DNA from 3 places in the Paenibacillus sp. FSL H7-0942 genome. Region 2 is predicted to be linked to each of the others. Evidence: a T-box and tRNA genes for the amino acid it is inferred to sense, from the RefSeq annotation. Region 2 holds a T-box; the other regions hold tRNA genes.
The links. The T-box of region 2 lies ahead of tyrS (tyrosine--tRNA ligase). A T-box ahead of a tRNA ligase gene usually reads a tRNA of that ligase, here a tRNA-Tyr.
Positions count from the first base shown of each region.

Region 1: it encodes a tRNA-Tyr, which carries the amino acid that the T-box ahead of tyrS (tyrosine--tRNA ligase) is inferred to sense. The anticodon was not compared.
Region 3: it encodes a tRNA-Tyr, which carries the amino acid that the T-box ahead of tyrS (tyrosine--tRNA ligase) is inferred to sense. The anticodon was not compared.

Region 1 is NZ_CP150279.1:5,802,754-5,812,888, reverse strand. Features, by position in the region: gene MHI48_RS25690 (nucleotidyltransferase-like protein) at 1-495, shown strand, start outside; rRNA gene MHI48_RS25685 (16S ribosomal RNA) at 955-2,507, shown strand; rRNA gene MHI48_RS25680 (23S ribosomal RNA) at 2,818-5,743, shown strand; rRNA gene rrf (5S ribosomal RNA) at 5,822-5,938, shown strand; tRNA gene MHI48_RS25670 (tRNA-Asn) at 6,022-6,097, shown strand; tRNA gene MHI48_RS25665 (tRNA-Glu) at 6,102-6,173, shown strand; tRNA gene MHI48_RS25660 (tRNA-Val) at 6,180-6,255, shown strand; tRNA gene MHI48_RS25655 (tRNA-Met) at 6,273-6,346, shown strand; tRNA gene MHI48_RS25650 (tRNA-Asp) at 6,374-6,451, shown strand; tRNA gene MHI48_RS25645 (tRNA-Phe) at 6,547-6,622, shown strand; tRNA gene MHI48_RS25640 (tRNA-Thr) at 6,643-6,718, shown strand; tRNA gene MHI48_RS25635 (tRNA-Tyr) at 6,728-6,813, shown strand; tRNA gene MHI48_RS25630 (tRNA-Trp) at 6,820-6,893, shown strand; tRNA gene MHI48_RS25625 (tRNA-His) at 6,923-6,995, shown strand; tRNA gene MHI48_RS25620 (tRNA-Gln) at 7,018-7,092, shown strand; tRNA gene MHI48_RS25615 (tRNA-Gly) at 7,097-7,171, shown strand; tRNA gene MHI48_RS25610 (tRNA-Cys) at 7,178-7,251, shown strand; tRNA gene MHI48_RS25605 (tRNA-Leu) at 7,258-7,336, shown strand; gene MHI48_RS25600 (bifunctional 2-polyprenyl-6-hydroxyphenol methylase/3-demethylubiquinol 3-O-methyltransferase UbiG) at 7,520-8,446, shown strand; tRNA gene MHI48_RS25595 (tRNA-Asn) at 8,795-8,875, shown strand; gene MHI48_RS25590 (helix-turn-helix domain-containing protein) at 8,932-10,135, opposite strand, start outside.
Region 2 is NZ_CP150279.1:4,087,802-4,097,936, forward strand. Features, by position in the region: gene MHI48_RS18155 (ABC transporter ATP-binding protein) at 1-429, opposite strand, end outside; gene MHI48_RS18160 (ABC transporter substrate-binding protein) at 459-1,463, opposite strand; gene MHI48_RS18165 (carboxypeptidase M32) at 1,624-3,138, opposite strand; gene MHI48_RS18170 (carbonic anhydrase) at 3,489-4,064, shown strand; gene MHI48_RS18175 (PadR family transcriptional regulator) at 4,238-4,804, shown strand; gene MHI48_RS18180 (hypothetical protein) at 4,903-5,400, shown strand; gene MHI48_RS18185 (YxcD family protein) at 5,406-5,684, shown strand; gene MHI48_RS18190 (hypothetical protein) at 5,818-6,756, opposite strand; gene tyrS (tyrosine--tRNA ligase) at 6,899-8,158, opposite strand; T-box leader at 8,279-8,506, opposite strand; gene MHI48_RS18200 (DUF4375 domain-containing protein) at 8,605-9,054, opposite strand; gene MHI48_RS18205 (Imm63 family immunity protein) at 9,074-9,517, opposite strand; gene MHI48_RS18210 (protein adenylyltransferase SelO) at 9,613-10,135, opposite strand, start outside.
Region 3 is NZ_CP150279.1:316,952-327,086, reverse strand. Features, by position in the region: gene iolG (inositol 2-dehydrogenase) at 1-407, opposite strand, end outside; gene MHI48_RS01500 (CoA-acylating methylmalonate-semialdehyde dehydrogenase) at 477-1,952, opposite strand; gene iolC (5-dehydro-2-deoxygluconokinase) at 2,052-3,062, opposite strand; gene iolE (myo-inosose-2 dehydratase) at 3,262-4,164, opposite strand; gene iolD (3D-(3,5/4)-trihydroxycyclohexane-1,2-dione acylhydrolase (decyclizing)) at 4,218-6,083, opposite strand; tRNA gene MHI48_RS01480 (tRNA-Gly) at 6,478-6,548, opposite strand; tRNA gene MHI48_RS01475 (tRNA-Pro) at 6,559-6,632, opposite strand; tRNA gene MHI48_RS01470 (tRNA-Leu) at 6,640-6,718, opposite strand; tRNA gene MHI48_RS01465 (tRNA-Arg) at 6,736-6,812, opposite strand; tRNA gene MHI48_RS01460 (tRNA-Gly) at 6,820-6,894, opposite strand; tRNA gene MHI48_RS01455 (tRNA-Leu) at 6,905-6,985, opposite strand; tRNA gene MHI48_RS01450 (tRNA-Lys) at 6,992-7,067, opposite strand; tRNA gene MHI48_RS01445 (tRNA-Tyr) at 7,078-7,163, opposite strand; tRNA gene MHI48_RS01440 (tRNA-Thr) at 7,173-7,248, opposite strand; tRNA gene MHI48_RS01435 (tRNA-Phe) at 7,269-7,344, opposite strand; tRNA gene MHI48_RS01430 (tRNA-Asp) at 7,362-7,439, opposite strand; tRNA gene MHI48_RS01425 (tRNA-Met) at 7,466-7,539, opposite strand; tRNA gene MHI48_RS01420 (tRNA-Val) at 7,556-7,631, opposite strand; tRNA gene MHI48_RS01415 (tRNA-Glu) at 7,638-7,709, opposite strand; tRNA gene MHI48_RS01410 (tRNA-Asn) at 7,714-7,789, opposite strand; tRNA gene MHI48_RS01405 (tRNA-Ala) at 7,791-7,866, opposite strand; tRNA gene MHI48_RS01400 (tRNA-Ile) at 7,902-7,975, opposite strand; rRNA gene rrf (5S ribosomal RNA) at 8,014-8,130, opposite strand; rRNA gene MHI48_RS01390 (23S ribosomal RNA) at 8,209-10,135, opposite strand, start outside.

The DNA.
Region 1 (10,135 bases), 1.7 Mb from region 2:
ACCAGTTTCTTGAGAATGTATGTGGAGGCCAAACGTCATATTCAGGAAGGTCATGTTGTAGATGCCTACTACAATGTATTAGAGGCTCTGGGGAACTGGGCAAGAATTGTATTGATTGAACAGGGGATATACCCGGATCATGCCGTCTGGACACATGTGCAGAATCTGGATCGCGCTTTATGGAAACTTTATCAAGAGCTTACCGTAAGCTCGGAGACGCTGGAGCAGCGAGTAGAGCTTGTCCTGCTTGCCTGTGAGTTTTCCGTAATGTCCAAAATGAGTGAGTGCTCAGAACTGCTGCTGCGTGTGTTAAGAAGTCGCAAGGAGCCGTGGAGCATGAATGAACTTGTTCATCATCCACAGTTAAGATTTGTTCGAGAAGATCTGCCTTTGGTAATACGTAAGCTGGTCTTTCGTTCTATTGTAAAAGAATCGGCAGGATGGCCATCAATCGGAGGAGAGGGCCGGGAAATTCGGTATTGGATTGAGGCATAACCTTCTCCAGAGGCCTGACATTATATTGATCACATAAGGGAGGGGAAACCTTCCTTTTTTGTTTGTTTAATAATTTATAAAAAGATGTTGACTCTCATTCACGATATATGATACATTATATTTCGTTCCTCAAACGAGATTGTCGCCAACAAAGGATAAATTCTTCAGAGGAAAAGTGAAGAACTAAAGCTTCGAAAAAGAAATTAAAAAAAAGTTCTTGACGAAAACAAACGAAATGTGTTACATTATTTAAGTCGCCGCCGAAACTTGGTTGAGACGAAAAAAGAAGTAAAACAAATCGTGTTTGATCTTTGAAAACTGAACAACGAGTGAGTAAACATTCTGCTTGCAGAATGAACGCGAAAGTTTGAAACAAGCCTTGGCTTGGATCGGCTGGAGCACAAATGAGATTTTTAATCTCGTCAGATTCAAAATGAGCTTATCGCTCTTTTCAATACTTTATTGGAGAGTTTGATCCTGGCTCAGGACGAACGCTGGCGGCATGCCTAATACATGCAAGTCGAGCGGACTTGAAGAGAAGCTTGCTTCTCTGATGGTTAGCGGCGGACGGGTGAGTAACACGTAGGCAACCTGCCCTCAAGTTTGGGACAACTACCGGAAACGGTAGCTAATACCGAATAATTGTTTTCTTCGCCTGAAGGAAACTGGAAAGACGGAGCAATCTGTCACTTGGGGATGGGCCTGCGGCGCATTAGCTAGTTGGTGAGGTAACGGCTCACCAAGGCGACGATGCGTAGCCGACCTGAGAGGGTGATCGGCCACACTGGGACTGAGACACGGCCCAGACTCCTACGGGAGGCAGCAGTAGGGAATCTTCCGCAATGGGCGAAAGCCTGACGGAGCAATGCCGCGTGAGTGATGAAGGTTTTCGGATCGTAAAGCTCTGTTGCCAGGGAAGAACGCTTGGGAGAGTAACTGCTCTCAAGGTGACGGTACCTGAGAAGAAAGCCCCGGCTAACTACGTGCCAGCAGCCGCGGTAATACGTAGGGGGCAAGCGTTGTCCGGAATTATTGGGCGTAAAGCGCGCGCAGGCGGTCATTTAAGTCTGGTGTTTAATCCCGGGGCTCAACCCCGGATCGCACTGGAAACTGGGTGACTTGAGTGCAGAAGAGGAGAGTGGAATTCCACGTGTAGCGGTGAAATGCGTAGATATGTGGAGGAACACCAGTGGCGAAGGCGACTCTCTGGGCTGTAACTGACGCTGAGGCGCGAAAGCGTGGGGAGCAAACAGGATTAGATACCCTGGTAGTCCACGCCGTAAACGATGAGTGCTAGGTGTTAGGGGTTTCGATACCCTTGGTGCCGAAGTTAACACATTAAGCACTCCGCCTGGGGAGTACGGTCGCAAGACTGAAACTCAAAGGAATTGACGGGGACCCGCACAAGCAGTGGAGTATGTGGTTTAATTCGAAGCAACGCGAAGAACCTTACCAGGTCTTGACATCCCTCTGATCGATGCAGAGATGTATCTTTCCTTCGGGACAGAGGAGACAGGTGGTGCATGGTTGTCGTCAGCTCGTGTCGTGAGATGTTGGGTTAAGTCCCGCAACGAGCGCAACCCTTATATTTAGTTGCCAGCACTTCGGGTGGGCACTCTAGATAGACTGCCGGTGACAAACCGGAGGAAGGTGGGGATGACGTCAAATCATCATGCCCCTTATGACCTGGGCTACACACGTACTACAATGGCCGGTACAACGGGCTGCGAAATCGCGAGATGGAGCCAATCCCAACAAAGCCGGTCTCAGTTCGGATTGCAGGCTGCAACTCGCCTGCATGAAGTCGGAATTGCTAGTAATCGCGGATCAGCATGCCGCGGTGAATACGTTCCCGGGTCTTGTACACACCGCCCGTCACACCACGAGAGTTTATAACACCCGAAGTCGGTGGGGTAACCGCAAGGAGCCAGCCGCCGAAGGTGGGATAGATGATTGGGGTGAAGTCGTAACAAGGTAGCCGTATCGGAAGGTGCGGCTGGATCACCTCCTTTCTATGGAGAATCGTTTCCTGCAACGGAAACATTCAAATACGCAGCTTAGCTGCAAAACACTCACTCGTTGTTCGGTTTTGAGAGCTCAAACTCTCAAAACAGCTTGCTTTTGCATGGAGCTTGTTCTTTGAAAACTAGATATCGAAACGAAACAAACGCGAATTAGAACATTCCTTTAAGCTGAACTTGTGCAAACAAGTCAAGTGTATAAAGGTAGTTAAATTGCTTTTGTGATGGTATCGGGTGAGAGCGACTTTTGGCTTTGCGCAAGCAAAACAAGGGAAGCGAGCGACCGAAACCGGAACAAAATGGTTAAGCTACTAAGAGCACACGGAGGATGCCTAGGCGCTAGGAGCCGATGAAGGACGTGGCGAACAACGAAACTGCCTCGGGGAGCTGTAAGCAAGCTTTGATCCGGGGGTGTCCGAATGGGGAAACCCAGCTGGGGTAATTTCCAGTTACTCACAACTGAATACATAGGTTGTGTAGAGGCATACCAGGGGAACTGAAACATCTAAGTACCCTGAGGAAGAGAAAACAATAGTGATTCCGTCAGTAGCGGCGAGCGAACGCGGAGAAGCCCAAACCAAAGAGCTTGCTCTTTGGGGTTGTGGGACGTCTCACATGGAGTTACAAAGGAACCGGTTAAGCGAAGAGGTCTGGAAAGGCCCGCCAAAGAAGGTAAAAGCCCTGTAGTTGAAAGTTGGTTCCCTCCGAGACGGATCCCGAGTAGTGCGGGGCACGTGAAACCCCGTATGAATCCGGCAGGACCATCTGCCAAGGCTAAATACTTCCTAGCGACCGATAGTGAAGCAGTACCGTGAGGGAAAGGTGAAAAGCACCCCGGAAGGGGAGTGAAATAGAACCTGAAACCGTGTGCTTACAAAAAGTCAGAGCCCGTTTTAGGGGTGATGGCGTGCCTTTTGTAGAATGAACCGGCGAGTTACGTTCCCGTGCAAGGTTAAGGTGAAGAGCCGGAGCCGCAGCGAAAGCGAGTCTGAATAGGGCGATGTAGTACGTGGACGTAGACCCGAAACCGGGTGATCTACCCCTGTCCAGGGTGAAGGTGCGGTAACACGCACTGGAGGCCCGAACCCACGCATGTTGAAAAATGCGGGGATGAGGTGGGGGTAGCGGAGAAATTCCAATCGAACTCGGAGATAGCTGGTTCTCCCCGAAATAGCTTTAGGGCTAGCCTCGGAAAACAGAGTCGTGGAGGTAGAGCACTGATTGGGTGCGGGGCCCGCAAGGGTTACCAAGCTCAGTCAAACTCCGAATGCCATAGACTTACTTCCGGGAGTCAGACAGTGAGTGCTAAGATCCATTGTCAAAAGGGAAACAGCCCAGACCATCAGCTAAGGTCCCCAAGTGTGTGTTAAGTGGGAAAGGATGTGGAGTTGCACAGACAACCAGGATGTTGGCTTAGAAGCAGCCACCATTGAAAGAGTGCGTAATAGCTCACTGGTCGAGTGACTCTGCGCCGAAAATGTAACGGGGCTAAACACACCACCGAAGCTATGGCTTGATGCTTTGCATCAGGGGTAGGGGAGCGTTGTATAAGGGTTGAAGGTGTACCGTAAGGAGCGCTGGACATTATACAAGTGAGAATGCCGGTATGAGTAACGAAAAGATCAGTGAGAATCTGATCCGCCGAAAGCCTAAGGGTTCCTGAGGAAGGCTCGTCCGCTCAGGGTAAGTCGGGACCTAAGGCGAGGCCGAAAGGCGTAGTCGAAGGACAACAGGTCGAAATTCCTGTACCACCGTAAGCCGTTATGAGCAATGGGGGGACGCAGTAGGGTAGTGACGCGGACTGATGGATGTCCGTCTAAGCAGTAAGGCTGATGTGTAGGCAAATCCGCACATTGTAAGGCTGAGCTGTGATGGGGAGCGAAAATTGTAGTAGCGAAGGTCATGATCTCACACTGCCAAGAAAAGCCTCTAGCCAGGTGATGGTGCCCGTACCGCAAACCGACACAGGTAGGCGAGAAGAGTATTCTAAGGCGCGCGGAAGAACTCTCGTTAAGGAACTCGGCAAAATGACCCCGTAACTTCGGGAGAAGGGGTGCCCCGGTAGTGTGAATAGCACGAGGGGGCCGCAGTGAAAAGGCCCAAGCGACTGTTTAGCAAAAACACAGGTCTGTGCGAAGCCGTAAGGCGAAGTATACGGGCTGACGCCTGCCCGGTGCTGGAAGGTTAAGGGGAGTGGTTAGGAGCAATCCGAAGCTGTGAACCGAAGCCCCAGTAAACGGCGGCCGTAACTATAACGGTCCTAAGGTAGCGAAATTCCTTGTCAGGTAAATTCTGACCCGCACGAATGGCGTAACGACTTGGGCGCTGTCTCAACGAGAGATCCGGTGAAATTTTAATACCTGTGAAGATGCAGGTTACCCGCGACAAGACGGAAAGACCCCATGGAGCTTTACTGCAGCTTGATATTGAATTTGGGTACGATCTGTACAGGATAGGTGGGAGCCTTTGAAGCATGAGCGCCAGCTTGTGTGGAGGCAACGTTGGGATACCACCCTGATCGTATCTAGGTTCTAACCTGGTACCGTAATCCGGTGCGGGGACAGTGTCAGGTGGGCAGTTTGACTGGGGCGGTCGCCTCCTAAAGAGTAACGGAGGCGCCCAAAGGTTCCCTCAGAATGGTTGGAAATCATTCGAAGAGTGCAAAGGCATAAGGGAGCTTGACTGCGAGACCTACAAGTCGAGCAGGGACGAAAGTCGGGCTTAGTGATCCGGTGGTACCGCATGGAAGGGCCATCGCTCAACGGATAAAAGCTACCCTGGGGATAACAGGCTTATCTCCCCCAAGAGTCCACATCGACGGGGAGGTTTGGCACCTCGATGTCGGCTCATCGCATCCTGGGGCTGAAGTAGGTCCCAAGGGTTGGGCTGTTCGCCCATTAAAGCGGTACGCGAGCTGGGTTCAGAACGTCGTGAGACAGTTCGGTCCCTATCTGTCGTGGGCGTAGGAAATTTGAGAGGAGCTGTCCTTAGTACGAGAGGACCGGGATGGACGTACCGCTGGTGTACCAGTTGTTCCGCCAGGAGCACCGCTGGGTAGCTATGTACGGACGGGATAAACGCTGAAAGCATCTAAGCGTGAAGCCCCCCTCAAGATGAGATTTCCCAGTATGTAAGACCCCTTGAAGACGACGAGGTAGATAGGCTGGGGGTGGAAGTGCAGCAATGCATGGAGCTGACCAGTACTAATCGGTCGAGGGCTTATCCAATAGCAAGTTGTAATTCGCATGTTTCGTTTCGAATCTAGTTTTCAGAGAACGATCTCTGAATGTAAGCTATGCTATGCGTTTGGTGGCGATGGCGGAGGGGTTCCACACGTACCCATCCCGAACACGACCGTTAAGCCCTCTAGCGCCGATGGTACTTGGACCGCAGGGTCCTGGGAGAGTAGGACGCCGCCAAGCGAACTCTTTCATCATACATAGAAAACAGGCTCTGCATGTTGATGTTGTACGATGAATTGCATTTGCAGTGCAAATGCATATATTCCCTGATAGCTCAGTTGGTAGAGCACTCGACTGTTAATCGAGTTGTCACAGGTTCGAGCCCTGTTCGGGGAGCCATTAGGGCCCGTTGGTCAAGGGGTTAAGACACCTCCCTTTCACGGAGGTAACAGGGGTTCGAATCCCCTACGGGTCATATTATGGAGGCTTAGCTCAGCTGGGAGAGCATCTGCCTTACAAGCAGAGGGTCGGGGGTTCGATCCCCTCAGCCTCCACCATATAAACTTTATAACGACGCGGGGTGGAGCAGCCCGGTAGCTCGTCGGGCTCATAACCCGAAGGCCGCAGGTTCAAATCCTGCCCCCGCAATTATACTTTCCTTTGAGAAAGTGATCTGGAACCGTGGTGTAGTTGGCCTAACATGCCTGCCTGTCACGCAGGAGATCGCGGGTTCGAATCCCGTCGGTTCCGCCATTTAATCTTTACATGAGGCAAACTGTTCACTACATCTGCTGTATGGCACTGATGCCCTATATAAAGTGTAAGGAATTAAGATTAGACTTTATTATGGCTCGGTAGCTCAGTCGGTAGAGCAGAGGACTGAAAATCCTCGTGTCGGCGGTTCGATTCCGTCCCGAGCCACCATTTTTAAAATAATTTAATAAGCCGGTGTAGCTCAACTGGTAGAGCAACTGACTTGTAATCAGTAGGTTGGGGGTTCAAGTCCTCTCGCCGGCACCATTTAATCCTGGAGGATTAGCGAAGTGGCCAAACGCATCAGACTGTAAATCTGCTCCCGTACGGGTTCGGTGGTTCGAATCCATCATCCTCCACCAGTTTTTAGGGGCATAGTTTAAAGGTAGAACAACGGTCTCCAAAACCGTTGGTGTGGGTTCAATTCCTGCTGCCCCTGCCAATTAAATTTTTAGAAATTAACCTTTTATGGCGGTCGTGGCGAAGTGGTTAACGCACCGGTTTGTGGATCCGGCATTCGGGGGTTCAATTCCCCTCGATCGCCCCTTTGTTTTTTCATTTTTTATTGGGGATTAGCCAAGCGGTAAGGCAACGGACTTTGACTCCGTCATGCATAGGTTCAAATCCTATATCCCCAGCCATTATGCGGACGTGGCTCAGCGGTAGAGCATCGCCTTGCCAAGGCGAGGGTCGCGGGTTCGATTCCCGTCGTCCGCTCCAAAATATGGCGCCATAGCCAAGTGGTAAGGCACAGCTCTGCAAAAGCTTTATCCCCAGTTCGAATCTGGGTGGCGCCTCCAGCATATGCCGGCGTGGCGGAATGGCAGACGCGCTCGACTCAAAATCGAGTGGGAAACCGTGGAGGTTCGAGTCCTCTCGCCGGTATATTGAATAGCCCTACATGTTGCTTATGCAATGTGTAGGGCTATTTTTATTTTATATGAAACGATTTATGTGCAGTAAGAAAATCTAGAGTAAGAGAAGATGGACGTTAATAAAGATTGACGTATGATTATATTGAGTATATTGTAGATAAGTAAAGTCTTTAATATGGAGGAGTGAAGTAGAGTGACTAATGGAAAAAATGTATCGGATACCGATCTGTTATTTGATCTTTCTGTATGGGAAGAGGCATGGAAGAATCGTCCGAGAAGTTCAAAATATAAGAAGAAAAGCGCCCCCTTTAATATAGAAGAAGCTTTTGAGCGATGGGCCAGGGATTATCATGCACAGTCGTTCACCGAAGAAGGAAAGCAGCGTTCTGAACGCATTATGGGCTGGATTGAAAACCAGGGTGTGGAATTTGCAGGGTTATCCATTTTGGACATTGGAGCAGCCTCAGGCATATTTACCATTCCTTTTGCGGAAAAGGGGGCAAGTGTGACGGCAGTTGAGCCTTCTGAGTTGCTTGTCTCCCTTATGAAAGAGACGATACCTCCAGCTCTGGAATCCAAAATCGAAATCGTAAACGAACGATATGAGGAAATCTCTATTCAGGATAAAGGCTGGGAGAAGAAATATGACTTTGCATTTGCATCCATGTGTCCAGCGATGTCGGATTGGGAAACGATTGAGCAGGCGATCAATTGTGCCCGGAAGTATGTGTATATAAGTACTATGGCGGGACAGAAGGAACACACACTAATGGATGAACTTAAGGATGTACTGGGTGTAACTTCTTCACACAAGGTCGATGATATGGGGTATATCCAACAGTTGCTGTATTTGAAGGGTTATTCTTATACGATGATCATTACGAGAGAAGTTAACTCATTTGAAGTACCGGTGGAAGAGATTATCGAGAAGCTGCCAGAATGGCTTAATACGTATGAGTTACCATCGGATGAAGATTCCCTCAGATTGGCTGAGGATTACATTAGCGATACGTACAAGGATAGTACTGTGACCTTCTCACGTGGAGGAAGATTTGGTAAAATTCTAATTCAACTTGAACAGCCCAATATGAAAACAGTTCGCACTAAGGATAAGCGATAAATCGCATAAGCGTGGCACGTGTACTGATAATCAGGAATTGAGACTGAGACAATGTAGTCTAACGTCTAAGATGGCACTAGGAAGCATCACAACGCTGTGCCAAAAGATGAACGTTTGAAACATATGAAGTTAAGATTATAGAAGTGAAATTGTAAGTGAAGGGAGCAGATATGTGCTCCCTCTTTTTTTGAAGCGAATAATTAATTGAACAAAATCCTCGGTTACTTGAAGATGTTAAGCTGCTTCATGAGAATGCGCATGGGCTAAAGCCAACCTTAATTCAAAAATCGAGACAACGAAAAAACAAAACACAGACCTCGTTTTCAGAGAATGATCTCTGAAGCATATTCCCTGATAGTTCAGTTGGTAGAGTACTCGACGGTTAATTGAATTGTCACAGGTCCGAGCCCTGGCCCTGTTCGGGAGCCATATGGATAGGTATTTGAGCTGGCTGAAGGAGTACGACTTACAATCGTGCTCCTTGTCTAATTTTTGTTCGATACTTCTGCTTTTTGCTTACGCTCCCGATACTGGCCGGGGGTGATCCCTTCCCATTTACGGAATGATCGGATAAAGTTTTGCGGATTATTGTACCGAAGTCGTGCTGCGATATCTTTAACGGTTAGATCACTTTCGTCCAGCCATTTTTTAGCGATGTTAAATCGGTACTTGGTCAGATATTCACTAAATGCACAGCCTGTCTCTTTGCGGAAAACACTACTTAAGTAGTTGGCATTGTAGTGAAGCTTCAAGGCACATTCCTCAAGCGTCAGATCCTTATCATAATCTTGATGAATCATGGCAATCATTTTCTCAGATATATGCTGATACTGGGCATATTGTCTCGCTTTAAAAACCTGAATGACGGGCAAGATGACTTGATATTTAAACCAATCCTCAACTTCAGCAGCGTACTGCAAACTATGAAGTTCATGAAACATCGAGCCACGACCTTGGGAGATCTGTCCGAGTCGTATGCCGGATTCCTGAGTCATTTGCAAAATATGCGTGAGCAGCCTCGTAAGAGCCACCTCATACTCCTCGGGTGTAACCTCCATACCAAAGATTACTTCAAGCAGTTGTTTCAGAAGAGCAGAGGCCTGAACTTCATCCGCACTTTGAATAGCTTGGATCAACGAATATTCCAATGATTCCGGGTAGGTCATGGACCAAGTGGGAGTGTAATGATCTATGTTCTCATATTGAAAAATAATGCCTGTTCCCAGCTTCATCCGATGCCTCAGTGCTTCCAAGGCTTCTGTGTAAGCTTGAGGGATGTGATGTAGAGAGCTGTGCGACTGGCTGAATCCTATACTGACTTGAAGAGCTAGAATCTTATCCATCTGTTGTTGTAACTGGTCTGTTAATACATATAGCTGCTGTGAAAAAATAAACTGATCCTGTTCAACGGTCCCAATCACCGTGACTACCGTATGTTCCAGCACAATGGGAAGCAATTGTTGGTTATGCACAACCGTTTCCTCCAATATATTTTGAATAGCGAATAATAAGAGATCACGATCACTAGCTCTATATTTTGTATGATTAACAAGATCGGCCTGTAGTGTAATAACAGCAATTTGTTGCCATTCCCGAACCTGATGCGTGTAGCCATATTCATTCAGGGCGTCATGAAGAGTATGAACAGGGATCTTACCCTGGAACAGATTCATCATAAAATGATTGCGA
Region 2 (10,135 bases):
CATGCCTCCTGAAAGCTCTGAAGGGTACTGATTCTCCGTTCCTGCCAACCCCATACTTACCAGCAGTTCCCGTACACGCTCACGGCTCCGTTCATCAAGTCTGCCTGTCAGTTCAAGACCGATTAATGCATTATCCAGAATGGTCCGCCACGGAAACAGATAGTCCTGTTGAAGCATATAACCAATCTGTGCTGAGGGGCCGCCAACGAGTTTGCCTTTAACCTTAACCTCTCCTCGGGTGGGTGTGAGCAGCCCGGCGATGATCGACAACAATGTCGTTTTACCGCATCCACTCGGTCCAACCAGACTGACGAACTCTCCTTTTTGGATCTCCAGACTCAAGTCCTCAAGCACCAAGGAAGCTTCCCGCTCGCTGACGTATACTTGAGAGATCCCCTCCAGTCGGATCACACTTTCGGATTCAGGCATTCTGCTCACTTCCTTTCCTGAATACCCCATTACTTTGATTTCGTAGCTTCTTCCGCATAGGCATTATCCACAATGGCATTCAAATCCACACGTTCTTTCAACTCTCCGGCGGCACTCATGACATCAAGCAGATTGTTCCACTCTTCCTCATCAATGATCGGATCCGTTGCATAGCTGCCCTGTTCCTTATAACGGTTCACACTACTTACCAAAATGGCTGGATCGATGTCTTTGAAAAAAGGAGAAATGACTTCAGCAATCTCTTCAGCCGTATGGGAATCCACCCATGCCTGCGCTTTGTGTAGACCATTCGTAAACTTCTGTACGATATCCTTATTGTCGTGAAGATAACTCTGTTTCGTCATGAAGACGGTGTAAGGCAGAAGACCACCTTCTGTGCCAAACGATGCAACAACCTTACCCCGACCTTCTTGTTCAAAGATGGATGCCTGGGGTTCAAACAGTTGAACATAATCTCCCGTGCCTGAAGCGAAAGCAGACGCAATGTTGGCAAAGTCCACATTTTGAATCAGCTCCAGATCACTTTGCGGATCAATGCCATGTTTGTTCAGTGCGAACTCCCCTGCCATTTGCGGCATGCCGCCTTTGCGTTGACCGAGAAATGTGGAATCCCTCAGTTGCTCCCAATCGAAGCTACCTTCTGTGTTACGAGCGAACAGAAATGTACCATCCGTCTGGGTGAGCTGGGCAAAGTTAATGACCGGATCTTCCGCTCCCTGCTGATAGACATATATGGACGTCTCCGCCCCTACCAGTGCGATATCCACCGAACCTGCGAGTAATGCCGCCATCGTTTTGTCACCACCAGCAGTCGTTTGAATATCCACCTCAAGTCCCTGCTCTTCAAAAAAACCTTGAGCCACAGCCACATACTCCGGTGCGTAAAATACCGAACGAGTCACTTCGCCAATCGTAATCTTGGCTTCATTCTCTTCCTTATTACAGCTGGTGAGCGCCACAATGATAATCAGCAGAATAACGATGCCCCGGACGAACCATGGCGTGTATTTCATGTTGTTTCCCTCCTTCACTGGTTTCAGCAGTTTCTCTCTATTATGGATATGCCGATGCCCAACAAAAGGTTAAGAACTTAAATGCAAAAAAGAGCCGGGCAATGTTGCCCGACTCTTCAGCTCTTCGAAATGTTATTCAGTATGTTATTTACGGGGATACCTACAGCTTGTAAATCTCGGCATATTTGGCTTCCAGGTAATCAGCCAGATAATCCGGGTTCAATTCTTCACCCGTTATGGCAACAATTAATTCGGAAGGTGCGCGACTTCTACCATACCGGTAGATCTTGTCTGTAAGCCATTCCTTAATTGGAATCAGATTACCTTCGGCAATGAGGGTATCAAACTCCGGCATTTCCTTGCGCAATGTATGTAGAATTTGAGCTGCATACATATTACCCAGAGAATACGAAGCAAAGTAACCAAAGTCACCACCAGACCAGTGAACATCCTGAAGAACACCGTCTCCATCATTCGTTGGCATAATACCTAGGTATTCCTTGTATTTTGCATTCCAGGTCTCTGGCAGGTCTTTCACTTCCAGACCATCGTTGAATAACATTTTCTCGATCTCATATCGGATAATAATATGCAGGTTATAGGTCAGTTCATCCGCTTCGATCCGAATGAGTGAACTCTCCACCCGGTTGATTGCACGATAGAAATCTTCCAGTTCAACCTCGCTCAGTTGCGGGAAATGCTGCTGCAAATCTTTGTAATAACGTGTCCAGAATGGCAGGCTGCGACCAATCATGTTTTCCCAAAGACGGGACTGGGACTCATGAATCCCCATGGACGTTCCTTCGGCAAGAAGGGTACCCGCCAGACTGTCATCAATATTTTGCTCGTACAGGGCATGTCCGCCCTCATGCAGTGAACTGAAGATTGCGCTTGCTACATCATCTTGCAGATAATGTGTTGTGATCCGCACATCACCCGGGTTAAGACCCGTTGCAAAAGGATGAACACTCTCGTCCAATCGTCCAGCTTCAAAGTCATAGCCCATTTGTTCCAGGATGAACAGACTGAATTTTTCCTGCTGTTTGGTGTCAAACAACTGATTCAGGAACTCTGTATTTGGCTTGTTTTCTGAAGCATTAATCTTCTCTTGCAAAGGCACCAAACGTGCTTTGAGGCGGGCGAACACAGCGTCCACTTTCTCAACCGTCAGATCTGGTTCATACATATCAAGCAGCGTATCATAACGTGTATCCTTCACACCCCAATAATCAATAAACTCCTGTTTGAGCTTAACGATATCTGTGAGATAAGGTGAGAATCCTGCAAAATCACTATTATGCTTGGCATCTTCCCATGCCGTTTCCGACTTGGCTGTTAGCACGGTATAAGCTTGTACTTTCTCAGGTGGTACGGATTGACTGCGATCATATTCTTTCTTGCAATCTTCAACCAGACGACGATCTATATCTTCGAGCTGTTCCAATACTGCTGGAGTCGTTAATGCATCCAGGTAAGTCTTCATGTCAGCCGAGGTTTGCAGCTTGAATGCTTCGGTGGACAACATACCCAGCGTCTCCGAACGAGTCGGAACGCCTTTTTTCGGCGCACCTGTGCGCAGATCCCAGTGAAGCAAACCAATGGCTTCATGATAGCTCTTAATTTTACGAGCCAGATTACGGAAGGATTCCAAATGTTCCTGTGTTTGTTTATCCATTGTTATCGTTCACCTCTTCAAAAAAAATGTTATACCCTATTGATGATACTTTTTGCATTGCGTATAATCAACTTTTAACAGATGAAAATTGCATTATTCTCCTAAAGATACGTGTTCAAAAAGTCTGGATTTCATTACCGCGAAGATAGAAATGGCGTTCAACTTCGATGCTGATGATGCCCTCAGGCATGATTTGTAATCAAAAGTGGACTTTTTGAACAACCTCTAAAGGGTTGGAGTAATGCCATCTGCTGACCGTGAAATACTATTTAAAGCAAAGGCGTGTAGGACAAGCTGCATCATATGCAAGTGGCCGTGCTCGTCGTATTGGATAACAGGAGGCAATGGACATGAACAACATTCAAGAGATTTTGACTTACAACAAATCATTTGTCGAGACTAAAGAATACGAAAAGTATACGGCTGGCAAGTTTCCAACCAAAAAGATGGTTATCATCACTTGTATGGATACACGTCTGGTGGAATTGCTGCCCAAGGCTATGAACTTGAAAAACGGTGATGTGAAAATCATCAAAAACGCAGGCGCAATTATCTCTCAGCCTTTCGGAAGCGTAATGCGTAGTGTACTTGTCGCCATCTATGAACTGGGTGCAGATGAAGTCCTGGTAGTGGGGCATACGGAATGTGGTATGGCTTCCCTTCACGCTGAGACCATGATTGGACATATGGTTGAGCGTGGCGTATCGGAAGAAGTCATGACAACCCTGGAGAACTCTGGCATCCGTTTGCAAAAATGGTTGCGCGGGTTTGACAGCGTCGAAGAAGGGGTAAAACATACTGTGGAAGTGATCAAGAAGCATCCTTTACTTCCTCCCAATGTACCCGTCCACGGCATGGTTATCGATTCTGCCACAGGTGAGCTTGATCTTGTCGCTGAGGGGTATGGACAACAGGCATCTCTCTAAATGGTTTGGAGTGCGGACCTTATGGTTCGCACTTTTTTTGTCTAAATTAAGGCAGTTGTTCTGTCAGGTTGTCAAACCATACAGTTTCAGTGTACACTTTTTATGAAAGCGGTCAAAGAAAGTAAAAACGATTGTTCTCTCTGACCTAGCCCTAATATTAAGGAGACATGTGCATGAACATACTTTCCTACGGATTACTCGGGCTGCTTACCCGCGAGGAGTCATCGGGCTATGATCTGATGCTGAAAATCCAGCCTCATTGGCAGGCGAAACACAGCCAGATCTATCCACTCCTGTCCAAGATGGAAAACGATGAGTTATTGGCCTCCCGCTGGGTACAACAGTCTGACAAACCGGACAAGAAAATGTACGCAGTTACGGAAAAAGGCATTGAAAAGCTCTTGGAATGGATGATTACTCCTGTTACCGCACCTGTTACACGCGATGAATTTAATTTGCGTATTTTGTGTGTTGGCATAGCGGAAGACGGAAGCATGAGACGCATTCTTAACGAGCGTAAAAGCTGGTTTATGGAACGCATACGTTATTTCGAGGATCTGAAGTCACGTATACCTCAGGATAATCTTCGTGTAGGCAACCGAGATTTTGGAAGCTACATCCTGGTACAAAAAGGGTTAATGCACGCACAAACAGGCCTGGAGTGGTGTAATTGGGTTACCCAATTGCTTGATGGCCAAGCTGCAATTCAAGACCCAAGTCCTAGCGTTTCAGAAATTTAATAAAATTTGAAACGTTCCTGCAAGTTGACCGTATTACATGAGTAAGGCCCATTTTTGGGCGATTCAAACAAATTAATCGGGGGGTTACGATCTTTACAATGAAGAAAAAATTCGGAGTTAAACATCTAATGATGGTATTTATGGCCTTTACATTATTGTTCGCAACAGTGGGAGTAACGAATCCGGATTCTGCGGATGCAAGACGTGGTGGCGGATTCAAATCCGGTACGAAAAGTTATAGCAATACACCTAAGAAATCCGACAGCAATGTAAGCAAATCGAATACGAATAACAACTCCAGCAATGGAGCAGCTACAACGAACCGTGGCGGATTCTTCGGCGGTGGCGGCGGATTCATGAAAGGCATGATGCTTGGTGGTCTTGCTGGTATGATGTTTGGCGGATTGTTCGGTGGCATGGGCGCTCTGGGTAACATCCTTGGATTGCTCGTGAACGTTGCAGCAATTATGTTGATTGTTATGCTGGCTATGGCACTCTTCAGAGCCATCTCCAATCGTCGCAAACCTGCAGCGGATGGTCGTTATGACCGTCGCAATGATCGTGATGATGACCGTAACAGAAACGGACGGTACTAATCTCTATGGTTCTGAGCATGGATGAAATTGTGAATGCAATCTGTATTCATATGGCAGAACGTAAGGGTGTACGTCCAACCGATGTGAATGTAGAACTGAGCTGGGAAGAAGATACAGGTTATTCCGCTGAAGTTTGGATTCAAGGCCGTAGTCAATATCTGGTGGAGTCCAATATGATTGAAGCGATTCTTCGTTACCTGCACAGTGAATACAACATCCGGGCGTACCGTGAGAATGTGCGACTTGATCTGGATGAAGAAATCACAGCGATCGTTAATCAATAAGATAGGTTTTTATTTTGCCCAAAAAGTCTGAATGCAAATGTCATGCGACATTGCATTCAGACTTTTTTTTCATACCTGACATTCTGTTTAGCCGTCTTTAACGAAATCGTAACTACTTTCAAACTTCTTATTACTAATTTTGTTCTAAGCTAATGCTGTTATTCTCTAACTTTTTGGGAGTAATATCACTCATATTTGAATTTCGTCTCTCAAAATACTTAGAGATTGAATATGAAATAAAGAAAGCTACTATTGAAAGATTAAATAAATAACCCAATAAGTATTCTATGAGTGGAACGAAATGTATTATTTCATGGTTGAGATTAATTTGACCAGGAAATGAAAAAAATGGAGAGATGCCTACATATATAACATAAGAGATGTATTTAAGACCACCATCGTTTATTTTTTTAACTTCATATTCACTATAGAACTGAAAAACTTCATTATAATTTAAATAATACAACCCGAAACATAAACCTATAATTAATAAATTTAATAAAATTAATACCACAATGAAATTAAAATATTGAAATAATAGAGAGTTGAAAATCTCAATACTATTTTTAATTAATGCAGAGGTATAACCAATAGTAATTATTACTGTTACAAACAACCCTATTATATTAATATTATCCAAATAACTCTGGAAAGTGACCAGTGGATAGTTTAATACGATAAGCACCTTTAAAAAATAAAAACCTTGATTATAAAATCTCCCAATACGCCTTTCGATAAAGATCCCTATTCCTATAAATACTACGATCACCAATATTCCTATAAATTGTTTTTCTACAATATTATTGGGAGTAAAATCCATTGAAACTAATATCATTGTAAATGAGAAAACTAGAATAAATAAATGTATAAACAGTTTACTCCATTTATCAATGATTAGAGAATTAAGCATAATCAGCATTAACTCATTTCTAAACTTTTTTATTTGAGTTTTATCAACCTTATTTTCATTATTAATTTTTAACTTTCCTGTAATTATTAAGTGGATTTTGTTTGTTTTATTTATAATATTCTTTTTATAATATACAATTGTTAATATAAATGCTGCTATCACACATAAAAGAAAAATGATCGCGAAAATAAGTAATATAATAAGCTCCCCCAATTTTATTTTGTTTTAAACAAAGTTTAATCAACATAGAAAAGGCCGCTGACAGTTAAGATACCCAATCAAACGACCTTTTCTTATTATTTGTTTACTTCAACTTCACCAGGCTGTAGTTCTTCTTACCTTTACGGATAATGATGAATTTACCGCCGATGGCATGCTCTGCCGACACTGTGAATTCAAGCTCCGTGATTTTCTCACCGTTCATGGAGATAGCGCCTTTAGTGACATCCTCACGGGCCTGGCGTTTGGATGGCTCCAACCCCAGATCTACGAGCCAGTCGACGATATTTTTCGCTTCGCCGTCCGTTTCGAATGTTGGCATTTCCTTGAAACCCTGCTCGATTTCATCTGCTGTCAGGGAACGGATATCACCACTGAACAGCGCCGCTGTAATACGTTTAGCCTGTTCTAGCATTTCTTCGCCGTGAACGAATTTTGTCATTTCTTCCGCGAGTGCTTTCTGTGCTTCACGTCTGTGCGGCTCTGTCTCTACCTTTTCAGCCAAAGCTTCAATTTCTTCTTTGCTCAGGAAGGTAAAGTATTTCAAGTATTTGATCACATCACGGTCATCTGTATTCGCCCAGAACTGGTAGAACTCAAATGGTGTTGTTTTGTTCGGGTCAAGCCAGATTGCGCCGCCAGCTGTTTTACCGAATTTCGTACCGTCGGATTTGAGCATGAGTGGAATGGTCAGACCGTACGCCTTCGCTTCTGATCCTTCTTTTTTACGAATCAGATCAAGACCACTCGTGATATTCCCCCATTGATCCGAACCGCCGATTTGAAGCTGTACATCTTCGTTCTGGAACAGGTGCAGGTAGTCGAGTGATTGAAGGATCTGGTAGGAAAACTCGGTGAACGAGATTCCGCCTTCCAGTCTGCTCGCAACGACATCCTTAGCCAACATTGTGTTGAGGTTAAAGTTTTTGCCGTAGTCACGCAAGAATTCAATGACATTGATTTTGTGTGTCCAATCGTAGTTGTTCACCATGCGAACCTGATTATCACCGTCTGTTACGAACAATTTCTTCATCTGCGCTGTCAGTGCATCCACATTCTCCTGCACTTGCTCCATCGTTTGCAAAGAACGTTCTGCCTGCCGACCACTTGGGTCACCAATCGTTCCTGTAGCTCCACCAATCAGAATGACTGGACGGTGTCCTGCCAGTTGAAAACGTTTCAGCATCATGAATGGAATGAGATGTCCGATATGCATGCTATCCCCCGTAGGGTCAACGCCGCAGTACAATGAGATTGATTTGGTTTCAGTCAACTCACGCAGTCCCTCTGCATCCGTCTGCTGGTTAATGGCGTCACGCCACTGTAGTTCATCAATAATATTCATCATGTGTATAACCCCTTTTCTATCCTCAAGATTCAGTCATGATCAACGTTAAATTACGAAATTACACGCTGGAACGGCTTTTTTGGACACAAAAAAATCGCCTCCTTGTCTTCATTAAGACACAGGGACGATTATCATAACCGTGGTACCACCCAAATTGCATGGATAACACGTGACCTTAACACGTTATCCATACCACTTTTGGCAATATATCGTTTGCCCATCCGCTTGGCATTACCCAAGTACTCCAGAGTGTAATTCGCAGCCCTTGTATGTATCAGGTTCCATCAACCCCTGACTTTCTGTAACAGGGACAAAGCCGCTACTGCGCTCTATCAACGTGATTCATGTATTCAATTTATAGCAAGTATAGCCGAACGTTTCAGTCATTGCAAGACCAAGTATTAATCTTTGAACAGAACAACGGTTGCATAGTTGAAACCAGATTATATGATCATCATGTTCAATTTTCCGTGATAATAACCATAGGCTTTCTCCGCGATCTGATCCTCATTGTTCCAAAACTGCTGATCCAGCGCATCTAAGTGCTGCTCTTGTTCCTTTGTCAGGAATTTAGGAATATCCCACAGTTCGGTAAGCCTTTCATCCTCTTTCAGATGCTCAATACAGCCGTATGCTGACGTTATAATCTCCACGACTTGAGTCGCACCAATGATATGTAATGCCCGCAACGCGTAACGGTATACCTCTTCCCCCCAGTTGCAGAAAAACTGTATAAAACCGCCATTAAAGACATCCGCCTCTAATAGCCATAAAGCAGCAATGTCCTGCTCGTTCGAAGTCAACGATGCCCAGCCCTGTTCAGATTCATTCTTTTTTTCGACAAATAACACAGCATAGTCATACCATACATCATTAATATCATGCTCGCTCATGTAACACACCTCACTTTTTTTATGTCATGCCCTCTAACTCCTGACGTTTACTCGTCTGATACCAATGTAAATACGGATCACCGATCTGCTGGAAAGCTTCCTGAACACCCCTGTTCAGTTCCTTCATCACTTCATTTGTGTAGTTCAAATGCGTTTCTTTATTATCCACGCCATGTCTTTCCAACAACCCTACATGCGTCGCGGTGAAAATAATATCTTCCAGCAACCAATAGATGACTTCATCCGGCTGTTTCACCCGTTTTTCTAATGAGACGAGACCACGTTCGTATATTCGAACGATATACGCATCTTCTCCACTCTCTACATAGGGCACCCCATCCCATTTAAAGCTCTCAAACAAGCGGTTAACATAGTTCTGCATCTGTTCCCTAGGGAAAGATGTACGCTCTAAAAGCTGTAAAAGGAAGTCTGCCAATTGTTGTTTGCTTAACATGTTGGACATGAATGCACCTGCCTCTATAAAGTAACGTCGATGACAGAATGAAAAATGAAAAAGCTGCCCAAGGCAGCCTCTTTATATTTATTCCTACTGTTCAATCAGGTCCCACAAAAAGTCTGATACGAAGTATTACATTGTGCAGGTAGTTCGGCATATTCAGCCTGTTCAGGTGAGTGTGCAAACGGATCTGAAAGAACTGCCAAAAGCTTCTCCATCACGCTAAGATCTCCATGATTCTCTGCTCGCTCAAGCGCTTCTTCAACCCGATGATTGCGAGGAATGACAGCTGGATTGTTTGTTCGCATCAACTGCCCAGAGACTTCCTTCTCCCCTTGCTGTCTGTCCAATCTTGCTTGCCACCGCTCATGCCATTCAGCAAATTCTGGCGTGCCAAACAAAGCTGTCCCTTCCAATGTATCAAAGGTCAATGCCAGGAACGTATTGGTGTAATCTGCACTATGCTTCTCCATAAGTTCAAGAAGCTCCTTGATCAACGCTTCATCTTCAGCCTCTTCATCCAACAAACCCAGTTTGGCACGCATTCCCTTGAGCCAATGATGATGGTACAATTCAGAAAATTGTGCGATGGCATCCTGAGCGAGTTGCACGGCCTGTTCTTCA
Region 3 (10,135 bases), 3.2 Mb from region 2:
CGTCTGAAGTTGTGATCGAAGCGGCGGTTAAATCCAATTTGCAGCTTCACGCCAGCCTTCTGAACTGCTGCTACCGCCGCTTGGGTCTGTGCCAGATCCATGCTGACCGGCTTCTCGCAGAAGATATGTTTGCCCGCCTGGGCGGCCTGTTCGATCAGCGGCACATGTGTATCTGTTGAAGAACAGATCAGCACCGCGTCTACATTAGGCATCGAGATCAACTCGCTGCTGTTCGTTGTTACAACAGGGATGCCACGACTGGAGGCCCAAGCCTCCAATTCAGGACCTGCAAATAAGTCACTGATTCCCACAATCTCGGCATGCGGGTTACGCAGGAGATTGTCTGCATGAATTTTGCCGATCCGTCCAGCACCGATGATGCCAATTCTCACTTTGTCCTTGCCCATTCCGTTATCCTCCCTATGTGCGTCCATATGGGCTGGGCGTTCCCCTTAGCCCGAGTGATGCTCTGGTTGTTACCAGCGCGCCGTTACCATCTTCTTGCGAGTGTAGAATTCAACACCATCCGTACCATTGGCATGTAGATCACCATAGAAGGACTTTTTCCAACCGGAAAACGGGAAAAATGCCATTGGCGCAGGTACGCCCAGGTTAATACCCAACATGCCCGCATCAATCGTTTCACGGAATTGACGCATACTCGCTCCGCTGCGGGTGAACAGACACGCCCCGTTGGCAAAATCAGAACGGTTCGCCAGCTCAACGGCTTCCTCCAGCGTAGACACTCTTGCCACCGAGAGTACCGGAGCAAAGATCTCATCCTGCCAGATTTTCATATTGCTATCAACTTGGTCAAATACCGTAGGCCCTACAAAATAACCGGATTCACCTGTCGCCTGATCCTTACGTCCATCCCGAATCAATGCCGCGCCTTCCTGCTCTCCGGCTTCAATGTAACTGAGTGTACGCTCTTTATGTGGTCCACGGATGACAGGACCGAGGAACACGCCCTCATCCATGCCGTTACCAATGGTAATGCGGTCTGCAGCTTCCACCAGCTTTTGTACCAGTTCGTCAGCCACATCACCCACAGCCACAACAACCGCACATGCCATGCAACGCTCCCCTGCTGAACCAAAAGCTGCACTGGTAATCTCTTTCACGGTTAGATCCAGATCGGCGTCCGGCATAACGATGGAGTGGTTTTTGGCACCAGCCAGTGCCTGTACCCGTTTGCCATGCTTGGATGCAGTGGTGTAGACGTATTCAGCTACAGGTTGTGATCCGACAAAGGAGATCGCTTGAACATCCTTATGTTCCAGCAACCCGTTCACGACATCATGCGCACCGTGAACGATGTTGAGCACGCCGTCCGGAAGCCCCGCTTCCTTGAACAGCTCTGCCAGGCGGCCTGCCAGCAGCGGTGTGCGCTCGGACGGCTTCAGGACAAAGGTGTTACCACACGCAATAGCCAGCGGGAACATCCAGCACGGCACCATCATCGGGAAATTGAATGGGGTAATCCCCCCAATTACACCGATTGGGTAGCGGTACATGCCCGACTCCAGTCCTGTCGCGATGTCAGGCAGTTGTTTGCCCATCATCAGATTCGGGGCACCAGCCGCGAACTCGACACATTCAATGCCACGCAATACCTCTCCGTACGCTTCGGCATAACTTTTACCGTTCTCCAGTGTCACCAGGCGAGCTAGCTCTTCCCAATGTTCAACCAGCAGCTGCTGGTAGCGGAACAAAATACGTGCACGGCGCGGAACCGGTGTGCTGCTCCAGGATTTGAACGCTTCTTGTGCTGTCTGAACCGCCAGATCCACATCCGCTTGTTCGGACAATGGCACATGTGCAATAACCTCTTCTGTAGCCGGATTCACCACTGGCTCCGTGCGAGTTGACGCCGGGGTTACCCAGGCACCTCCGATCCAGTTTTGTACCATTGTCGCTGTTGCAGACGCTTCAGAAATTCCTTTTCCCATAGCCCTGTCTCCCTTCGCTTATGTGTGATCCCTTATGTTGAACTTATATGATTGATGTTGATCTGTATGAGTACGTTGTTCAAAGTATTGCAACGTGCTTCAGGACACGGTGATCTCGCCCCGATTGCAACGTTCGATGTAATCATTCACCTGTTCTACTGTTGGCATCGCATCCGAACAGCTGTGGCTTGAAATGACGATACTTGCTGCGCCACTGCCATAGGCCATACTGCGCTCAATCGTCCAGCCCTGCATCAATCCATACAGGAACCCAGCCGCATAGGAATCGCCTGCCCCGAACGTTTTGACCACTTTTGCCGGATAGCTGTCCGCACGGTGGGAAAGCCCTTCACGCGTATAAGCAATGGATCCTTCCTTCCCGTGTTTGATTACTACAATATTCGCTGAGAAATCAAACCATTTCTGTGCAGTCACCTGATCGCTATGATCCGGATTGTGGTCGAATGTCTCCATCATGTCGAACTCTTCACGTGTGCCGAGGATGATATCGCATTTCTCGGCTGCAAGGTTGTAATAGACCGCTGTCTCTTCGTCCGATGTCCATGTGTATGGGCGATAGTCTAGATCAAACACAATAACTGTGCCATGTTTTTTTGCATACGTTAGTGCCTGTAATACGGCTTCACGGGATGGGCTCTGCGCGAGGGCTGTGCCTGAGATTAACAGCACTTTGGATTCAGCAATCAACTGCTCTTGTACCTCTTGCGCCTGTAATAACAAATCCGCTACATTGTCCCGGTACATCAGGATACTGCAATCCGTTGGGCTTTTGATTTCTGTAAAAGCAAGCCCTGTCACCGCTCCGGTGTCATCTGTAACTACATTTGATGTGTCGATGCCGTTCTTCTCCAAATAACTCTGGATGAATCTGCCCATCTGGTCACCTGCGATTTTGCCGATAAAAGCCGTCTTCATACCCAGTCTGGACATGCCAATCGTAATATTGGCCGGAGAGCCACCTACATACTTCGTAAACGTCATCGTCTCTTCCATCGGGCGATTGATCTCATTGGCGTTCAAGTCGATGCACAAGCGGCCAATCGCGGTGAAATCCTTCTTCCTGGATACCGGAAAGGATACGTAAGTCATTGCATGTGAGCCCCTTTCTGTAGTGGGATTTTCCATGTTCTATATGGATATCTAGACTAGTTACTCATTCCATCGTAAGAACTCGTAAACGGCTAGAGTAAGTCAGTTTTATTTTCCAATCGTAACTTTATACTCTTGCTGGCCTTCTTCCTTTTTCGCTTCATAGGTGTGGCCTCTGACCGCTACAATGCTAAACGAATCAGCTGTGTTGGTATAACGACTCCATATAGTTCAAAGATCGCTTCGCATACTCATATGGGTTATGAATCGCAGGGTCCTGCTCTCCTTCAAGCATCGCCCAGCCATCGTACCCTCGTGTGATCAGTTCTTGTAGAATTGGTGCAAAATCAATGCATCCATCGCCTGGTACAGTGAACACTCCTCTACGAATACAGCCGACAAAGTCAGATTGCTCCGCGCGTGCTTCATCCAGCACATGCGGGCGGATATCTTTCAGATGGATATAGGCGATCCGATCATAATGTTTGCGCAGCAGTTCAAGTGGATCGGCTCCGCCGTAGTACGCATGACCAGTATCATAGAGCAGATACACGAGAGAAGGGTCTGTCAGCTCCATCAGTCGATCAATCTCATCCGGTTGCTCTACCACTGTGCCTCCATGATGATGATACGTAAGCTTCAACCCATGTTCGCGGGCAATAGCTCCTGCTTCGTTCAATCCTTCAGCGAGGATATGCCATTCAGATTCGCTGAGTCTGAGCACTTCTTTTTCATTCGGTGTCCGTCTTGGATCAAAATGAAGTGACCCGCCTACCTCCGCCGTACTGATCACCTTACTGCCCATGGATTGCAGAAATTCCGCATGTTTGCGATAACTGTCCAGCTCCGACTGACGATATGCCGGGTCGGAGAAAAGTACAGATTTCCACTGGGAGATCAGCTTGATATTCCTTTTGCTCAATTCCTCACGCAATATAGTAGGATCGGTAGGATATTTACGTCCCATCTCTGTACCCGTCAGCCCAAGACGCTGAATGTCATCCAGAATCTGTGCACACGTTGTCGCATCACCATGCTCCTTCACATCTTCACCGACCCAATTGATCGGATGAATCCCAAGCTGGAATGGCAGCTTGCTCATTGCTCCACGTCTCCTTTGTCGTTCAACATTGTTGTTCACTATATTAAACCGGATTAAATCGGTCTTGCTTTGGCACGGTTGGCTTGCATGGTGTGATGAGCATGAACTACCTTTTCTTCGGCAGATACCTCAGGTACACCCACATTCCACCATGACTCGTATCCACCTGCGTTGGTTCCAGGCACGACCGAAATCTCAATCAACGTACTCACTGTTTCGTTCTTCGCATCTCGGAGTGCTTGTTCCAGCTGTTCTGCTGTCTCCGCTCTATAGGATTTGGCTCCCATGCTTCGGGCGTGTGCAGCAAAGTCCATTGGCATGTAATCCCCGGTCAGTCGTCCACTCTCGGATTCCCGATAACGGAACTCATTGCCAAACCCGTCACTGCCATGTTCCCGCTGTAAATTATGAATACATTGGAATCCATTGTTGTTGAATAATAAAATAGTCATCTTCTTCTGTTCCTGCAAACTGGTCACAAACTCCGAATGCAGCATCAGATAACTGCCATCCCCTACCATGGCGTACACTTCACGATCCGGCTCGGCAAGTGCTGCTCCGAACGCTCCACTTACCTCGTACCCCATACAGGAGAATCCATACTCCATGTGGTATGTCTTTGGTTCAGACGCACGCCACAGACGATGTAGATCACCCGGCAGACTGCCTGCCGCACACACTATGACGGAGGATGGATCAATGGTCCGGTTAACGATGCCAACTGCTGTAGTCTGTGCCAGCCCTGCTTCATGTTGAGCTGCATACAGCCGATCCACTTCTGCATTCCACTCAGCGCGGAGATCAGCGATTTCGGATGCACCATATGCACTTCGGTATTGTCTTTCCTGCAATTCCTTTTGCAAAGCCTGCAATCCTTCGCGTGCATCTGCCAGAATGGCTTCTCCGCCTAACTTGGCGGCATCCATGCCGTTCAGGTTGATGTTGATGAATGAAGCTTCTGGATGCTGAAAAGCAGAGCGGGACGCCGTCGTAAAATCCGAGAACCGCGTACCGACGCCGATCACAACGTCTGCTTCTCTCGCCAGCCTATTGGCTGCCAGAGAGCCCGTAACCCCGATGGCCCCCACATTTAGTGGGTGGTCCCAAGAAACTGCGCTCTTGCCCGCCTGCGTCTCGGCGATCGGAATACCAAATGCCTCGGCGCACTCCAAGAGTTGAACGGACGCCTCAGAGTACAACACACCGCCGCCTGCAACGAGCAGCGGTTTTCTGCCTCGGGCAATCTGCTCCGTTGCCCGCTCAATGGCTGCCTGTACCGGGGGACGACGATCCAGATAATGTACTTTGCGGGCAAAGAACGATTCTGGATAATCGTATGCCTCTGCCTGCACATCCTGCGGCAGTGCGAGCGTTACTGCTCCCGTCTCTGCTGGATCGGTTAGCACACGCATGGCCTGTGTAACAGCAATCATCAACTGTTCGGGACGAACAATGCGATCCCAGTACTTGCTGACCGCTTTGAATGGATCAGTGGCTGAGATTGTATAATCACTGCTCACTTCCAACTGCTGAAGTACCGGGTCCGGTTCCCGTGTAGCAAAGTTGTCTCCAGGAAGCAATAAAACCGGAATTCGGTTCACCGTTGCAGTAGCTGCCGCCGTAATCATATTCAAAGCACCAGGTCCAATGGATGTTGTACATGCATAGATCTGTCTACGGTTCTTCTGCTTGGCATAAGCCGCTGCCGTATGCACCATGCCTTGTTCGTTCTTGCCTTGCATATACGTCAGGCTTCCCGGACTGCGCTCCAGCGCTTCTCCAATGCCTGTTACATTGCCATGTCCAAAAATACCGATGATTCCCTTCACAAACTTGGTTTCCACCCCGTCAACCGAGATATATTGCTGATCCAAGTATCGAAGCAGTGCCTGGGCCATCGTTAATCGAATTGTTTTCATGAGTTTGATCGCCGTCCTTTCCTTTACGGGTTAAGCGCTTAATCTACGTTAAGTTTAAGCGCCTTACCCCTAAAGGTTAAGCGCTTAATTGATATAGTATTACAGGTTAATGATTTACGCAAGCTATTTTTGTAAGCGTTTTTATAAATTGTGGTAAAGAAAAAATATTCTTGTGTTCGAACATGTGTTAGACCTTCTCTATTTGAACACTTCCACAATGACTAAGGACAGACTTAAAAGAGAGGGGAATATATCGTGAGGATGGGATACATGCTGGTACATGATATTCAGCCAAATAATCCCTGGTCTTTGTATACAATCATGGTCAATATGCCTGTGAATGCAAAAAAAAGAAAGAGACGGTACTCACCGTCTCTTTCTTTTTTAATATATAAGCGGGTGATGGGAATCGAACCCACGCTATTAGCTTGGAAGGCTAAAGTTCTACCATTGAACTACACCCGCATAACAACAATCGGGATGACACGATTTGAACATGCGACCCCCTGGTCCCAAACCAGGTGCTCTACCAAGCTGAGCTACATCCCGTTATCTATACCGGCGAGAGGACTCGAACCTCCACGGTTTCCCACTCGATTTTGAGTCGAGCGCGTCTGCCATTCCGCCACGCCGGCAAAATATGAAGTTATAATGGCGCGCCCTGAGAGATTCGAACTCCCGGCCTTTTGATTCGTAGTCAAACGCTCTATCCAGCTGAGCTAAGGGCGCAAAATATTGGAGCGGAAGACGGGAATCGAACCCGCGACCCTCGCCTTGGCAAGGCGATGCTCTACCGCTGAGCCACTTCCGCAAATAAAGGATGCGCGTGGAGGGACTTGAACCCCCACGTCAAAGACGCTAGATCCTAAGTCTAGTGCGTCTGCCAATTCCGCCACACGCGCATATAATGGTGAGTCATGAAGGGCTCGAACCTTCGACACCCTGATTAAAAGTCAGGTGCTCTACCAACTGAGCTAATGACTCATAGAAAAACTGGTGGAGGATGATGGATTCGAACCACCGAACCCGTACGGGAGCAGATTTACAGTCTGATGCGTTTGGCCGCTTCGCTAATCCTCCAGGATTACATGGTGCCGGCGAGAGGACTTGAACCCCCAACCTACTGATTACAAGTCAGTTGCTCTACCAGTTGAGCTACACCGGCGTATTACATGGTGTTATAAATGGTGGCTCGGGACGGAATCGAACCGCCGACACGAGGATTTTCAGTCCTCTGCTCTACCGACTGAGCTACCGAGCCTTACTACATTAAAAAAATGGCGGAACCGACGGGATTCGAACCCGCGATCTCCTGCGTGACAGGCAGGCATGTTAGGCCAACTACACCACGGTTCCAGATCACTTTCTCAAGGAAAGTATAATTGCGGGGGCAGGATTTGAACCTGCGGCCTTCGGGTTATGAGCCCGACGAGCTACCGGGCTGCTCCACCCCGCGTCGTTATAAAGTTATATGGTGGAGGCTGAGGGGATCGAACCCCCGACCCTCTGCTTGTAAGGCAGATGCTCTCCCAGCTGAGCTAAGCCTCCATATTATGACCCGTAGGGGATTCGAACCCCTGTTACCTCCGTGAAAGGGAGGTGTCTTAACCCCTTGACCAACGGGCCTTACTGGCTCCCCGAACAGGGCTCGAACCTGTGACAACTCGATTAACAGTCGAGTGCTCTACCAACTGAGCTATCAGGGAATGGTGGAGCCAAGCGGGATCGAACCGCTGACCTCCTGCTTGCAAGGCAGGCGCTCTCCCAGCTGAGCTATGGCCCCATACTCTGGTGTATTTCATTGTTGTGGTCTTGCTATGGGCCCTGGTGGACTCGAACCACCGGCCTCACCCTTATCAGAGGTGCGCTCTAACCAACTGAGCTAAGGGCCCTTATCAATTTTCGAAAAAAAATACCCCAATGGGGTTTCGCTTGGCGGCGTCCTACTCTCCCAGGACCCTGCGGTCCAAGTACCATCGGCGCTAGAGGGCTTAACGGTCGTGTTCGGGATGGGTACGTGTGGAACCCCTCCGCCATCGCCACCAAACGCATAGCATAGCTTACATTCAGAGATCGTTCTCTGAAAACTAGATTCGAAACGAAACATGCGAATTACAACTTGCTATTGGATAAGCCCTCGACCGATTAGTACTGGTCAGCTCCATGCATTGCTGCACTTCCACCCCCAGCCTATCTACCTCGTCGTCTTCAAGGGGTCTTACATACTGGGAAATCTCATCTTGAGGGGGGCTTCACGCTTAGATGCTTTCAGCGTTTATCCCGTCCGTACATAGCTACCCAGCGGTGCTCCTGGCGGAACAACTGGTACACCAGCGGTACGTCCATCCCGGTCCTCTCGTACTAAGGACAGCTCCTCTCAAATTTCCTACGCCCACGACAGATAGGGACCGAACTGTCTCACGACGTTCTGAACCCAGCTCGCGTACCGCTTTAATGGGCGAACAGCCCAACCCTTGGGACCTACTTCAGCCCCAGGATGCGATGAGCCGACATCGAGGTGCCAAACCTCCCCGTCGATGTGGACTCTTGGGGGAGATAAGCCTGTTATCCCCAGGGTAGCTTTTATCCGTTGAGCGATGGCCCTTCCATGCGGTACCACCGGATCACTAAGCCCGACTTTCGTCCCTGCTCGACTTGTAGGTCTCGCAGTCAAGCTCCCTTATGCCTTTGCACTCTTCGAATGATTTCCAACCATTCTGAGGGAACCTTTGGGCGCCTCCGTTACTCTTTAGGAGGCGACCGCCCCAGTCAAACTGCCCACCTGACACTGTCCCCGCACCGGATTACGGTACCAGGTTAGAACCTAGATACGATCAGGGTGGTATCCCAACGTTGCCTCCACGCAAGCTGGCGCTCACGTTTCAAAGGCTCCCACCTATCCTGTACAGATCGTACCCAAATTCAATATCAAGCTGCAGTAAAGCTCCATGGGGTCTTTCCGTCTTGTCGCGGGTAACCTGCATCTTCACAGGTATTAAAATTTCACCGGATCTCTCGTTGAGACAGCGCCCAAGTCGTTACGCCATTCGTGCGGGTCAGAATTTACCTGACAAGGAATTTCGCTACCTTAGGACCGTTATAGTTACGGCCGCCGTTTACTGGGGCTTCGGTTCACAGCTTCGGATTGCTCCTAACCACTCCCCTTAACCTTCCAGCACCGGGCAGGCGTCAGCCCGTATACTTCGCCTTACGGCTTCGCACAGACCTGTGTTTTTGCTAAACAGTCGCTTGGGCCTTTTCACTGCGGCCCCCTCGTGCTATTCACACTACCGGGGCACCCCTTCTCCCGAAGTTACGGGGTCATTTTGCCGAGTTCCTTAACGAGAGTTCTTCCGCGCGCCTTAGAATACTCTTCTCGCCTACCTGTGTCGGTTTGCGGTACGGGCACCATCACCTGGCTAGAGGCTTTTCTTGGCAGTGTGAGATCATGACCTTCGCTACTATAATTTTCGCTCCCCATCACAGCTCAGCCTTACAATGTGCGGATTTGCCTACACATCAGCCTTACTGCTTAGACGGACATCCATCAGTCCGCGTCACTACCCTACTGCGTCCCCCCATTGCTCATAACGGCTTACGGTGGTACAGGAATTTCGACCTGTTGTCCTTCGACTACGCCTTTCGGCCTCGCCTTAGGTCCCGACTTACCCTGAGCGGACGAGCCTTCCTCAGGAACCCTTAGGCTTTCGGCGGATCAGATTCTCACTGATCTTTTCGTTACTCATACCGGCATTCTCACTTGTATAATGTCCAGCGCTCCTTACGGTACACCTTCAACCCTTATACAACGCTCCCCTACCCCTGATGCAAAGCATCAAGCCATAGCTTCGGTGGTGTGTTTAGCCCCGTTACATTTTCGGCGCAGAGTCACTCGACCAGTGAGCTATTACGCACTCTTTCAATGGTGGCTGCTTCTAAGCCAACATCCTGGTTGTCTGTGCAACTCCACATCCTTTCCCACTTAACACACACTTGGGGACCTTAGCTGATGGTCTGGGCTGTTTCCCTTTTGACAATGGATCTTAGCACTC